Regions from separate parts of the Pseudomonas paeninsulae genome, predicted to be linked through region 2. Evidence: predicted binding sites of a transcription regulator. Region 2 holds the regulator's gene; the other holds the start of a gene.

Region 1 (6,790 bases), 2.3 Mb from region 2:
GTGGTCGGCGACGGTGCCACTGGCGGCAACAACGAACGCCGTCGCGCCTTCATCAAGGCTGCCAGCGATCTACTGGTCAGCGACCTCGACGAGATGGTCGGCCAATGGCAGGCCGGTGTGGCGGACAACTACCGCGCCAGCCTGCAAGCCGAACCGGCCGAGAACGGTCTGCGCAAGATGCTCTTCGGCATGGGTAGCCTGTCCCTTGGCGAGCTGGCGGGTGAGCGCATGAAGGTCGCCCTGGAAGCCAACTCCACCGAAGACGAGCAAGACTGCTTCAGCGACAACACCCACAACTCGCATTTCTACGATGGCAAAGGCATTCGTAACGTTTACCTGGGCGAATACCTCAAGGCCGACGGCACGACCCTGACCGGCCCGAGCTTGTCCGCGCTGGTGGCCAAGGTCGACGTCCAGGCCGACAGCACGCTCAAGGCCGACCTCGCAGCGACTGAAGCCAAGTTGCAGGCCCTGGTCGACAGCGCTAACAACGACCAGCATTTTGACCAACTGATCGCGGCTGACAACACCGCAGGCCAGCAGATCGTGCGCGATGCCATCACCGCCCTGGTCAAACAGACCGACGCGATCGAACAGGTCGCTGGCAAGCTGGGCCTCGGCGATCTCAACCCGGACACCGCCGACCACAGCTTCTAAGTTCGCCTGACAACCTGGGCGATCGCACGATCACCCAGGTTGTTCTGCCTGCGACTTTTCACCACCAACGCTAACGCAAATCCGTCTTATTTAAATTCAGCCAGCCTGCTAAGCTTGCCCGCCTGACTTTCCTGCCGTGGACTCCCGTCGATGCGTGCCCCGCTCCCTCACCTGCTACTGGGCCTTCTCCTCGGCCTGGCAGGCTGTGATCAGTCACCCCGTTTCACCCAGGCCGAGCCAGGGGAAGCGCTGTCGGCCGGCACTGCCACCGTGTTCAAGCACGACCACAATGCCTTCTCCCTGCCCTCGGCCAATCTGCCACCCTCACGCCGCCTGGACTTCAGCGTCGGCAACAGCTTTTTCCGCAATCCCTGGGTGACTTCCCCGGCCACCACCACCGCGCGCGACGGCCTGGGCCCGCTGTTCAACACCAACGCCTGCCAGAACTGCCACATCAAGGACGGCCGCGGCCACCCGCCCGCGCCGGATGCCATTAGCGCCGCCTCCATGCTGGTGCGCCTATCGCTACCCGCGGGAAACGAGCACGCCGACATCATCAAGCGCCTGGGCGTGCTTGCCGAACCAACCTACGGCGGCCAACTGCAAGACATGGCTAATCCCGGCGTCGCCCCCGAGGGCAAAGTGCGGGTCAGCTACAGCCTGCACAACCTGTACTTGGCCGATGGCAGCGCGGTTGAGTTGCGCCATCCGCAACTGGACATCAGTCAGCTCGGTTATGGCCCGCTGCATGCGGACACCCGGTTCTCCGCCCGCATCGCCCCGCCGATGATCGGCCTGGGACTGCTCGAAGCCATCCCCGAAGCGGCAATCCTGGCCAATGCCGACCCGAACGACAGCAATGGCGACGGCATCTCCGGACGCGCCAACCGAGTCTGGGATCGGGCGCAGCGGCGCACGGTGCTGGGCCGTTTCGGCTGGAAAGCCGGGCAACCCAGCCTGAATCAGCAAAACGCCGAGGCCTTCGCCAACGACATGGGCCTGACCAGCTCGCTGACCACCCAGGACAACTGCAGCAGCAAGCAAAACGACTGCCGCAACGCTGCCCACGGTGGCACGCCCGAAGTCACCGACAGCATTCTCGCCAGCGTGCTGTTCTACAGCCGCAACCTGGGCGTGCCGGCGCGGCGCGATGTCGATGCGCCGGCGGTACTCGCGGGCAAGAGCCTGTTCCACCAGGCTGGTTGCCAGCGCTGCCACAGCCCACAATTCACCACCGCCAGCGATGCCGCCGAGCCGGAGCTGGCCAACCAGCTGATTCGTCCCTATACCGACCTGCTGCTCCACGACATGGGGGAAGGACTGGCGGATAACCGCAACGAGTTTCTCGCCACTGGTCAAGAATGGCGCACTCCGCCGCTATGGGGCATAGGCCTCACCGAAAGGGTCAGCGGCCATACTCAGTTTCTCCACGACGGCCGGGCGCGCAACCTGCTGGAGGCGATTGCCTGGCACGGCGGCGAAGCCGAAGCGGCCAAACAGAAAGTACTGACTTTTTCAGCCCAGCAGCGTGCCGCGTTGCTGGCTTTCTTGAATTCGCTATAGAGAGCGTGTTTACCAAAGTAGCGAGCGATGGCCAGGCTGATTTCAACGCAGCCGGGCCAAGCGCAGTTAATGTGTAAACACTCACTAAGGAGCTGTGCATGATCCGTTCCCCCCTCACCCTCGCCTTGCTGAGCCTGACACTCGCCGCCTGCTCACCCACTGATCCGCAGCAGAGCGTCAGCAGCGCCCTGACCAACGGCGTACTGCTGCCGGCCTACAGCACCTGGACCGAGGCCAACCGACAGCTGGCCAGCAGCGGCCAGGCCTTCTGCGCCGACCAGCAAAACCTCAGCGATGCACGCCAGGCCTTCCTCACCGCGCAAAGCGCCTGGGCCAGCCTGCAGCCGCTGCTGATCGGCCCGCTGGCCGAGGGCAACCGGGCCTGGCAGGTACAGTTCTGGCCGGACAAGAAGAATCTGGTGGCGCGCCAGGTCGAAGCACTGCTCAAGAACAAACCAGAGCTGACGCCCGCCGACCTGGATAAATCCAGCGTGGTGGTACAAGGTCTGACCGCTTACGAATACCTGGTGTACGACGCGGCCATCGACCTCGGCAATGCCGAGCAGAAGGCCCGTTACTGCCCACTGTTAGTCGCCATCGGTCAGCACCAGCAAGCCCTGGCAACCGACGTACTCGATCGCTGGCAAGCCAAGGACGGGATGGCCGCGCAGCTGCAAGCTTTCCCCAACGAGCGCTACGCCGAGCCTGCCGAAGCCGTCGCCGAGTTGCTGCGCACCCAGGTCAACGCCCTCGACGGTCTGAAAAAGAAACTTGGCACCCCACTCGGTCGACAGAGCAAAGGCCAGCCGCAGCCGTATCAGGCAGAGGCGTGGCGCAGCAAGGCCAGCCTGGCCAACCTGGCGGCCGGCCTGGCCAGCGCCGAACGCATCTGGCGTGGTGCTGAGCAGGACGGCGTGCAAGCCCTGCTGAGCAGTGATCAGGTAGCCCTGCAACAACGCATCGACACCGCCTACAGCGATACCCGCCAACGCCTTGCCGCCCTGCAACGTCCACTCGGCGAGCTGCTCGCCGACCCGGCCGGTCGCAGCGAGCTGAACGCGCTGTACGACAGCCTCAATGCCTTGCACCGCCTGCATGAAACCGAGCTGGCGAAAGCCCTCGGCATCCAGATGGGTTTCAACTCCCACGATGGCGACTAGGAGAAGCCCCTGATGAAACGCAGAGCCTTTCTCGGCCTGACTGGCGCGACCCTGGCCGCCACCGCAGCGGCCGCCGGTGCCTATGCTGGCTGGACCCTGAGCGACAACGGCGCTCAGCCACTGCTGCTGTCGGCGCGTAACGATGCCGCCGGCAAACACTATGCAGTGGGCTATCGCCTGGACGGCAGCCAGGTATTCGCCACCCAGGTCAGCGAACGCTGTCACGATGTGGTGCCACACCCCAGTCGGCCGCTGGCGCTGTTCGTCGGTCGCAGGCCCAGCACCCAGAGCTACCTGATCGATACCCGCGACGGCCGCCTGCTGCAAACCCTGCACACTCCGGCACAACGGCACTTCTTCGGCCATGCGGTATTCCACAAAGACGGTGAGTGGCTGTACACCACCGAGAACGACACCAGCGATCCCGGCCGCGGGGTGCTTGGCGTCTATCGTCTGGACGGCCAGCGGCTGCAGCGCAGCGATGAGCTGTCGAGCTACGGCCTGGGTCCGCACCAACTGCTCTGGCTGGCCGATGGTGAAACCCTGGTGATCGCTAATGGCGGTATCCGCACCGAAGCCGACAGCCGAGTGGAAATGAACCTCGACACCATGGAGTCCAGCCTGGTCTTGCTCCAGCGCGACGGCACTCTGCTCAGCAAGGAGCAGCTTCCCGAACGCATGAACAGCGTGCGTCACCTGGCGGTTGCCAGCGACGGCACGGTGGTCAGCGGCCAGCAATACATGGGCGAAGCCGGCGATGCGGCGCCACTGCTGGCGATCAAACGCCCCGGCCAAGCCTTCCAGCCCTTCCCCCTGGCCGAGGCGCAGCGTCTGGCGATGAACCAGTACACCGCCAGCGTGGCGATCAACAGCGAACTGCGCTTGCTGGCACTGACTGCGCCGCGCGGCAACCGGGTATTCATCTGGGACCTGGACAGTGCCGAACTGCGCCTGGATGCAGCACTAGCCGATTGCGCCGGCGTCGGCGCGGTGGCCGAGGGGTTCGTGGTCAGCGCGGGGATTGGCCGCTGTCGCCGCTACGATTGTCGCGGCGAGCGCATTTTGACTCAGCCGCTGCAACTGCCGGCGGGCCTTTGGGATAACCATCTACGTTTGGCCTAGCAGCGGTAGCGCCCCCTCTAAACTCAGGCCCGATTAGCGCTCAAGAATAGCGGCGCAGCGCCGACAACCCCGGCTAACAGTACCCCCCGCGCCGCTTTGCCTCACATGGAAGTCACAACGCCTCGATAACCTGGCGGCCCGGACTCTGACTTCCTTCGCTACGACGAGGCATAGAGCATGTTAAAAAATTCACTACGCGCGCAGATTCTTACCCTCCTGGGTAGCAGCCTGTTGCTGGTTCTGTTGGTCGCACTGGCCAGCTTCAGCTTCCTCTCCAATGGCATCGACGCTTACCGCGGCCTGATCAACGGACCTCTGCACGCCTCCCGGCTGGTGGACAGTGCCAACGTCGAGTTCAAAACCCAGGTTCAGGAGTGGAAGAACGTCCTGCTGCGTGGCAAGAACCCGGCCGACCGGGATAAATACTGGGAACGCTTCCAGGCGCAGGAAAGCACGGTTCAGGCTGTGCTGGGGCAACTGCTTGAGGTCGCCGACCGCCAACAGATTGCCGGTCTGAATCGCCAGGTCGAGCAGCTGCGCAACGAACACCAGAGCATGGGTCGTGCGTACCACCAGGGCTATAACGCCTTTGTCGCGGCGGGGGCCGACCCGACCGTGGGCGATGCAGCGGTCAAAGGTATCGACCGGGCGGCCAGCGAGCAGATGAGCACATTGGTACAACAACTCGGCGAACAAGGCCTGGTCCAGTCGGCGACGATCAGTGCCGCGGCCGATCGCACCCTGCAAATTGGTTTTGCGGTCATGCTGCTGTCCAGCCTGGCGGTCGGTTTGTTCAGCCTGTGGCTGGTCAACCGCAGCCTGATCAACCCGATTCGCGAGCTGATCGAGCACATTACCCAGCTCAGCCACGGCAACTTCGGCCAGCAGGTCGATAGCCGCCGTCACGACGAGCTCGGCCACCTGGCCGTGGCCGCCAACACCTTGCGCGATTTTCTTGCCGACACCTTCGCCCGCCTGCAGCGCAGCACCGCCGACCTGGACAACGCCAGCGGCGACCTGAACACCATCGCCACCCTGATGGCTCAAGGCACCCGCGACCAATTCTCGCGCACCGACCAGGTCGCCACCGCCATGCACGAAATGTCCGCCACCGCCCAGGAAGTCGCACGTCACGCCGCCGAAGCCGCGAGCGCGGCGGACGACGCCGACCGTTCCGCACAGCAGGGCGGACAAGTCATGCAGTCGACCATCAGCTCTATCACCGCGATGCGCGGCGAGATCGCCAACACTGCCGAAGTGCTCCGTCGCCTGGAAACTGACAGCGGCCGTATCGGCAAGGTACTCGAAGTGATCCGCGGAATTGCCGACCAGACCAACCTGCTGGCCCTCAACGCCGCCATCGAGGCCGCTCGCGCAGGCGAGGCCGGCCGTGGCTTCGCCGTGGTCGCCGATGAAGTGCGCACCCTGGCCCAGCGCACCGCCGAGTCCACCGCCGAGATTCACCAGATCATCGACACGGTGCAGACCGGCGCGGTGAATGCCGTGCGCGCCATCGAGAGTGGCCAGAGCCGCAGTGACGAAGGCGTCGAACAGGTGACCGAAGCCGGCGTCATGCTGCAGCGCATCACCCAGGCGGTGGAAGCGATCCGCGACATGAATCGGCAGATCGCCACGGCCGCCGAAGAGCAGACCTCGGTAGCCGAAGACATTTCGCGCAACCTCACCGAAATCACCTCAATCGCTACCACCAACCAGGAAAATGTCCAGCGCACCGAAGCCGCCAGCCAGAACCTCAACGAGCTGTCCGGGCAACTCAGCGAAGTCACCCGCCGCCTGAGCGCGTAACGCCCAGCCACTGCCCCCGCTGACGGGGGCAGTTTCCCAGCGTATCCAGCGCCCCCCTCCTTAGTCGCTCGCGACTCTTGCGCAGCGCTCTGCGCGCAGGGTACAGCCCCGCCTGAGCAATCGCCTCGAACCTGCGGCAAAGCGCCGGCACGCAAGCCCAAGTCCACTGGCTGAGCATGCATTTCAGCAGCAAAATAGTGCGTGGCAACTTCTCGCAAAGCGACGCTTTGACTTGCTTCGGCCGGGGTACTAAGGTGCTTTCCTTGCCTATTCCCAGGCCTCCACTTGTCTTGCCAAGGAACCGGAATATGTTGCTCCGCCGCATGCTTATCATGCTGGGCGTCGTAGCCCTCGTGGTGCTCGCCCTCGCCGCCTACAAAGGCTGGTCCATTTACCAGCAGGTCCAACAGTTCTCGCAGCCGCAACCGGCTATCAGCGTGGCCGCAGAACAGGCCGTGGAACGTCCGTGGCAGAGCCGCTTG
Region 2 (6,790 bases):
TCGAAGTTCTTCGGCAGAAAATCCACCGCCCCGGCATCCAGCGCATCCAGGGTGACGCGCGCGCCTTCGTGGGTCAGCGAGGAAAACATCAACACCGGGGTCGGACAGCGCTGCATGATGTTTCGTACGGCGGTGATGCCGTCCATCATCGGCATCTCGTAGTCCATGGTGATCACATCGGGCTTGAGTGCCAACGCTTGATCGATGGCTTCGCGGCCATTGGTCGCCGTACCTACCACCTGGATATTCGGATCGGCAGAGAGAATTTCCGAAACGCGCCGCCGAAAAAAGCCGGAATCGTCCACCACCAACACCTTGACCACCATAAAACACTCCTAAACGGCGCCGCCTCAGGCGACGCCGCGAACAATCAGATGCGCCGCGCGTAGCGCTTGAGCATGCTCGGTACGTCGAGAATCAAGGCGATACGCCCATCGCCAGTGATGGTAGCGCCAGACATACCTGGAGTGCCCTGGAGCATTTTGCCCAACGGCTTGATCACCACTTCCTCCTGTCCAACCAGCTGATCGACGACGAAACCGATGCGCTGGCTACCGACGGTGAGAATCACCACATGGCCCTCGCCCGGTTCGTCATGGGCAGCGCTGCGTACCAGCCAGCGCTTGAGGTAGAACAGCGGCAGCGCCTTGTCGCGCACGATCACCACTTCCTGGCCATCGACCACGTTGGTGCGCGACAGGTCGAGGTGGAAAATCTCGTTGACGTTGACCAGCGGGAAAGCGAAGGCCTGGTTGCCCAGCATCACCATCAATGTCGGCATGATCGCCAGGGTCAGCGGCACCTTGATGACGATCTTCGAGCCCTGGCCCTTGACCGAGAACACGTTGACCGTGCCGTTGAGCTGGGAAATCTTGGTCTTCACCACATCCATGCCGACCCCGCGGCCGGACACGTCGGATATCTCGGTCTTGGTCGAGAAACCCGGAGCGAAGATCAGGTTGTAGCACTCGAACTCGTTGAGGCGGTCGGCCGCGTCCTTGTCCAGCAGACCCTTCTCCACGGCCTTGGCCCGCAACTGATCGGCGTCCATGCCTTTGCCATCATCGGAAATCGACAGCAGGATGTGATCGCCTTCCTGCTCGGCCGACAGCACTACCTTGCCGCCGCGCGACTTGCCCGCGGCCTCGCGCTCTTCCGGGGTTTCGATGCCATGGTCGACGGCGTTGCGCACCAAGTGCACCAGCGGATCGGCCAGCGCCTCGACCAGGTTCTTGTCCAGGTCGGTTTCTTCACCGACCAGTTCAAGATTGATCTCTTTCTTCAGGCTGCGCGCCAGATCACGAACCAGCCGCGGGAAGCGGCCGAAGACCTTCTTGATCGGCTGCATGCGCGTTTTCATCACCGCCGTCTGCAGATCCGCGGTGACCACGTCGAGGTTGGACACGGCTTTGGCCATGGCCTCATCGCCGCTGTTGGAGCCCAGGCGCACCAGACGGTTACGCACCAGCACCAGCTCGCCGACCATGTTCATAATCTCGTCCAGACGCGCGGTATCCACCCGTACGGTGGTTTCCGCTTCGCTGGGTGCTGGCGCCTTATCGGCGACGGCGGCCGTCGGTGTCGGCGCTTTCAGCGGAACAACCTTGGCTGCGGGTTTGGCCAAGGGCTGAGCGGCAACTGCGGGTTTAGCCGGAGCGGCAGCCGCTGCTGCGGCGGGCGCCTTGGCGATCGCGGCCGGCTCGACAAACTTGCCCTTGCCATGTAGCTGATCGAGCAGCGCCTCGAACTCATCGTCGCTGATCTCGTCGCCAGACGCCGGTGCAACGGGCGCTGCGATCGATGCACATGCCACGGCCACTGCAGGTGCAGGTGCAGGTGTAGGTGCAGCGAACTGGCCCTTGCCATGTAGCTGGTCGAGCAGCGCCTCGAACTCATCGTCGCTGATCTCGTCACCAGGCGCTGGCGCCACGGGCGTTGCGATCGACGCAGATGCCACGGCCACTGCAGGTGCAGCGAACTGCCCCTTGCCATGCAACTCATCGAGCAACGACTCGAACTCGTCATCGCTGATTTCGTCACCGCCTGCGTTTGCGCTCGCCACCTTGCCAGGCGACTCGGTCAGCGCATCGAGTAACTGCTCGAATTCGCTGTCGGTGATATCGCCAGAAGCGACCTCGGCAACGGGCTCTTCGACCGCAACGGCCGCAGCCGGCTCGGCCAGACGCGCCAGGGCTGCCAACAGCTCTCGCGTGGCCGGTGTCGGTGCAACGCGCTCACGCACTTCAGTGAACATGCCATTGACCGCATCGAGTGCTTCCAGCACTACATCCATCAACTCGGAGTCGACGCGCCGCGCACCCTTGCGCAGGATGTCGAAGACGTTTTCTGCGATATGGCAACATTCCACCAGCTCATGGAGCTGGAGAAAACCGGCACCACCTTTGACGGTATGAAAACCGCGAAAAATAGCGTTGAGCAGATTCATGTCGTCCGGGCGGCTTTCAAGCTCCACCAACTGTTCGGACAATAGTTCAAGAATCTCGCCGGCCTCCACCAGGAAGTCCTGGAGGATTTCTTCATCGGCGCCGAAGCTCATATGACGTGCTCCTAAAATCCCAGGCTGGAAAGCAGATCGTCGACATCATCCTGATTGGATGCGACGTCTTCACGCTTATCGGCATGAATCTGCGGACCTTCACCGTGGGAAGGCTCTTTTTGTTGTTCTTGTTCAGCACGCAGCACGGCGTGGTCATGCTCGATACCGGCAAAACGGTCGACCTGACTGGCCATCAGCACCAGTTTGAGCAAGTTGCTTTCCACTTCGGTGACCAGTTGCGTCACCCGCTTGATCACCTGGCCAGTCAGATCCTGGTAATCCTGCGCGAGCAGAATATCGTTGAGCTGGGCCGACACCTGAACGCTGTCGCGCTCGCTGCTGGCGAGAAACAGTTCAATTCGCTTGGCCAGGTCACGGAAACCATCGGCGCCCATTTCCCTTCGCATGAAGCGGCCCCAATCGGCACTCAGGCTCTGTGCCTCGGCGCCGATACCGTTAACCAGGGGCGAACTCAGTTCAACCAGATCCATGGTGCGATTGGCCGCTTTCTCGGTCATCGTCACCACATAATTCAGGCGCTCGGTAGCGTCGGTGATTTGCGACACTTCTTTGGCGTGCGGCACCCGTGGATCGAGCTGGAAATTGACGATGGCGTTATGCAACTCGCGCGTCAGCTTGCCGACCTCGTGATACAGACCACGGTCGCGAACCTTGTTGATATCGTTGATCAGTTGCACCGCTTCGCCAAAATTGCCGTGTTCCAGGCTTTCCACCAATTGGCGCGCGTGAATTTTCAGGGTCGACTCAAAGTCACCCTGAGCGGAATCGTCATGTTCCATAGTGCCCTCGCGGCAGACATCAGCCGTTGACCCGCTCGAAGATTTTTTCAATCTTTTCTTTCAGCACTTGGGCTGTGAACGGTTTAACCACATAGCCATTCACCCCGGCTTGTGCGGCCTCGATGATCTGATCGCGTTTCGCTTCAGCGGTCACCATCAGCACCGGCAACTGCTTCAGACGCTCGTCTGCACGTACCGCACGTAACAAGTCGATCCCGGTCATGCCTGGCATATTCCAGTCAGTCACCAGAAAATCGAAACTGCCGCTTTGCAGCATCGGCAGTGCAGTGGTGCCATCATCGGCTTCCGCGGTGTTGGTGAACCCCAAGTCGCGCAGGAGGTTCTTGATGATCCGGCGCATCGTTGAAAAGTCATCAACGATGAGGATTTTCATGTTTTTGTCCAAGTCGACCTCCGTACAGTCCCAAACGAACCCAGCACCTGGGCACGCTTTTAATCGTGAAACCGGCCTGACAGGCCGCTGCAAAACTACTTCACTAGATTTTCCAACGGCCTGCTGATTTAACTGATCAGCTCGCTCGCCATTCCCCCAGTCGTGCCCGCAAGCGTGCGGCACACTGACTATGCAACTGACTGACGCGCGATTCGCTAACCCCCAGAACCTCACCAATTTCCTTGAGATTCAGTTGTTCGTCGTAATACAGCGACAACACCAACCGTTCCCGCTCGGGCAAGTGGCTGATGGCATCGGCCAATGCCGCCTGGAAACGCTCGTCCTCCAGCTCCCGCGAGGGCTCTGGGTGAGTGGAGCTGACGTCTTCGTGCAGCCCGCCATGCTCGCCGTCCTGCAGCAAATCGTCGAAGCTGAACAACCGGCTGCCCAAAGTGTCGCCAAGGATGCCGTAGTAATCCTCGAGACTCAATTGGAGTTCGGCCGCAACCTCTTGATCTTTAGCGTCGCGACCGGTTCTTGCTTCAATTACCCGAATTGCGTCGCTGACCATACGGCTATTGCGATGCACCGAACGCGGCGCCCAATCGCCTTTGCGCACCTCATCGAGCATCGAGCCGCGAATGCGAATACCGGCGAACGTTTCGAAACTGGCACCTTTACTGGAGTCGTATTTCTTCGAGGCTTCGAGCAGGCCAATCATCCCGGCCTGGATCAAGTCATCCACCTGCACGTTGGCCGGCAAGCGCGCCAACATGTGATAGGCAATCCGCTTGACCAAGGGCGCGTGGCGCTCGATCAACTGGTGCTGGGCGTCTTGTGTCTGAGCCTTGCTGTACATACGGAGTCCAGAAGCTGCTGTCATATGGCCGTATCCGCGGCAGGTTGCTGCACCAGGCGCTCGACGAAAAATTCCAGATGGCCGCGCGGATTGGCCGGTAGTGGCCAGGCATCGACTTTCTGGGCAATCGCTTTGAACGCCAGGGAACTCTTCGAGCGCGGGAAGGCTTCGTAGACCGCACGCTGTTTCTGCACGGCCTTGCGTACCGACTCATCGTAAGGCACCGCGCCGACATATTGCAGCGCGACATCGAGGAAGCGGTCGGTAACCTTGGTCAGCTTAGCAAACAGGTTGCGGCCTTCCTGTGGGCTGTGCGCCATATTCGCCAGGACGCGGAAACGGCTCATGCCATGGTCGCGGTTGAGCAGCTTGATCAGGGCATAGGCGTCCGTGATCGAGGTCGGCTCGTCACACACCACCACCAGCACTTCCTGGGCGGCGCGGACAAAACTGACCACCGAGTCGCCAATACCCGCGGCGGTATCGACAATCAGCACATCGAGGTTGTCGCTGATGTCGCTGAAGGCTTGAATCAGGCCGGCATGCTGCATGGGCGAAAGCTGCACCATGCTCTGCGTGCCTGACGCAGCGGGAACCACCCGAATGCCGCCGGGGCCTTGCAGCACCACGTCGCGCAGTTCGCACTCGCCACTGATCACATCGGCCAGCGTCCGCTTGGCAGTGAGGCCCAGCAGCACGTCGATGTTGGCCAGCCCCAGGTCGGCGTCCATCACCATCACCCGCCGACCGAGATCAGCCAGCGCCAGCGCCAGATTCACCGACACATTGGTCTTGCCGACGCCACCCTTGCCGCCGGTCACCGCAATCACCTGTACGGGATGCATACCCATGTTATCTATACACCTTGTCTGACTTCGACTGGGACCATGTGGCTGCTGGTACTCCGCCAATCCACCGCCGGGCACCACGCATCGCCGCATATTGCTTAATCATTGCCGCAATGGCCATTAACCGGCGCGCCGCGCCGGATGTTGATAAAGCCCGGCGAACATCTCGGCCATTGTATCTTCGCTCGGGTCCTCGGCGCTTTGCAGTCCCACCGCACGGCTCACCAGTTGATGGCTGCGCGGCACCTGCAAATCATCCGGAATCCGTGGCCCATCAGTGAGATAGGCTACCGGTAGACGCTGGCCAATAGCCAGACCTAAAACCTCGCCGAGGCTAGTGGCCTCATCCAGCTTGGTCAGGATGCAGCCGGAAAGACCGCAGCGCTTGTAGCTGTGGTAGGCGGCCTTGAGCACCTGGCTCTGGCTGGTAGCCGCCAGGACCAGGTAATTCTTGGCCTTGATGCCGCGACTGGCCAGGGTTTCCAGCTGCATGCGCAGGGCGGGATCGCTGGCCGGCAAACCGGCGCTATCGATCAATACCACGCGCTTGCGCGCCAGGGGGGCCAGAGCCTGGGTCAGCGACTGACCGGGGTCGACCAGGGTCACCGGTACATTGAGGATACGCCCCAGGGTCTTCAGTTGTTCCTGGGCGCCAATCCGATAGCTGTCCAGACTGACCAGGGCAACATGCTGAGCGCCATACTTGAGCACATAACGCGCAGCCAGCTTGGCCAGGGTTGTAGTTTTACCCATACCAGCAGGACCGACCAGGGCAATCACCCCGCCCTCTTCCAGCGGCTCCTGCTGCGGCGTTTGAATCGCATGGGCCAGGTGAGCGAGCAACATGCCCCAGGCCTGGCGCGGCTCGGCGACATTCGCCACACGCTCGAGCAACACCCGCGACAACTCGGCGGGCAAGCCCATGCGCTGCAGACGCCGCCAGAGATTGGCCTGCTGCGGCCGACGCGTCTGCATCTGCCCCCAGGCCATGGAGCCCAGCTGCCCTTCGAGCAACTCGCGCAAACCGTGCAACTCGGAGCGCATGGCCTCGAGCGCGCCCTGGTCGCCGCTGGTCATTGGCGCTGGCGCAGCCGTACGCAGGGCGGTATCCAGATCGTCGAGCGGCGCCACCGGCTCTTCGGCGAACAGCTGGCGGTCCTTGCTGGCGTCAGCTTGGGTACGTGTGACCAGCTCGGCCTGCGCCGAGGCGATACGGGCTTGCGTCTGGCGCAACTCGGCTTCCAGCGCCGCGTTCGGTTGCCGAGCAGGGGCGGCGGGTATCTGGTAGTCCAGTGCGGCGGTCAGCTCAACACCGCCGGCAACCCGGCGGTT

What was found. The regulator FliA, encoded in region 2, starts transcription of late flagellar genes. The targets are predictions, from matches to a motif close to CTAAAGTTTNNNNNNNNNNNGCCGNTAA.
Region 1: VCJ09_RS19060 (methyl-accepting chemotaxis protein) is a predicted target of FliA. The motif match lies at 4,542-4,569, and genes of this name have one in related genera.

The regions. Positions count from the first base shown of each region.
Region 1 covers NZ_CP141799.1:4,128,259-4,135,048, forward strand. Annotated here, with positions in the region: gene VCJ09_RS19040 (imelysin family protein) at 1-657, shown strand, start outside; gene VCJ09_RS19045 (di-heme oxidoreductase family protein) at 808-2,220, shown strand; gene VCJ09_RS19050 (imelysin family protein) at 2,319-3,380, shown strand; gene VCJ09_RS19055 (DUF1513 domain-containing protein) at 3,393-4,502, shown strand; gene VCJ09_RS19060 (methyl-accepting chemotaxis protein) at 4,680-6,308, shown strand; gene VCJ09_RS19065 (efflux RND transporter periplasmic adaptor subunit) at 6,617-6,790, shown strand, end outside.
Region 2 covers NZ_CP141799.1:1,814,545-1,821,334, reverse strand. Annotated here, with positions in the region: gene VCJ09_RS08465 (protein-glutamate methylesterase/protein-glutamine glutaminase) at 1-326, opposite strand, end outside; gene VCJ09_RS08460 (chemotaxis protein CheA) at 371-2,557, opposite strand; gene VCJ09_RS08455 (protein phosphatase CheZ) at 2,569-3,357, opposite strand; gene VCJ09_RS08450 (chemotaxis response regulator CheY) at 3,377-3,751, opposite strand; gene fliA (RNA polymerase sigma factor FliA) at 3,888-4,634, opposite strand; gene fleN (flagellar synthesis regulator FleN) at 4,631-5,470, opposite strand; gene flhF (flagellar biosynthesis protein FlhF) at 5,579-6,790, opposite strand, start outside.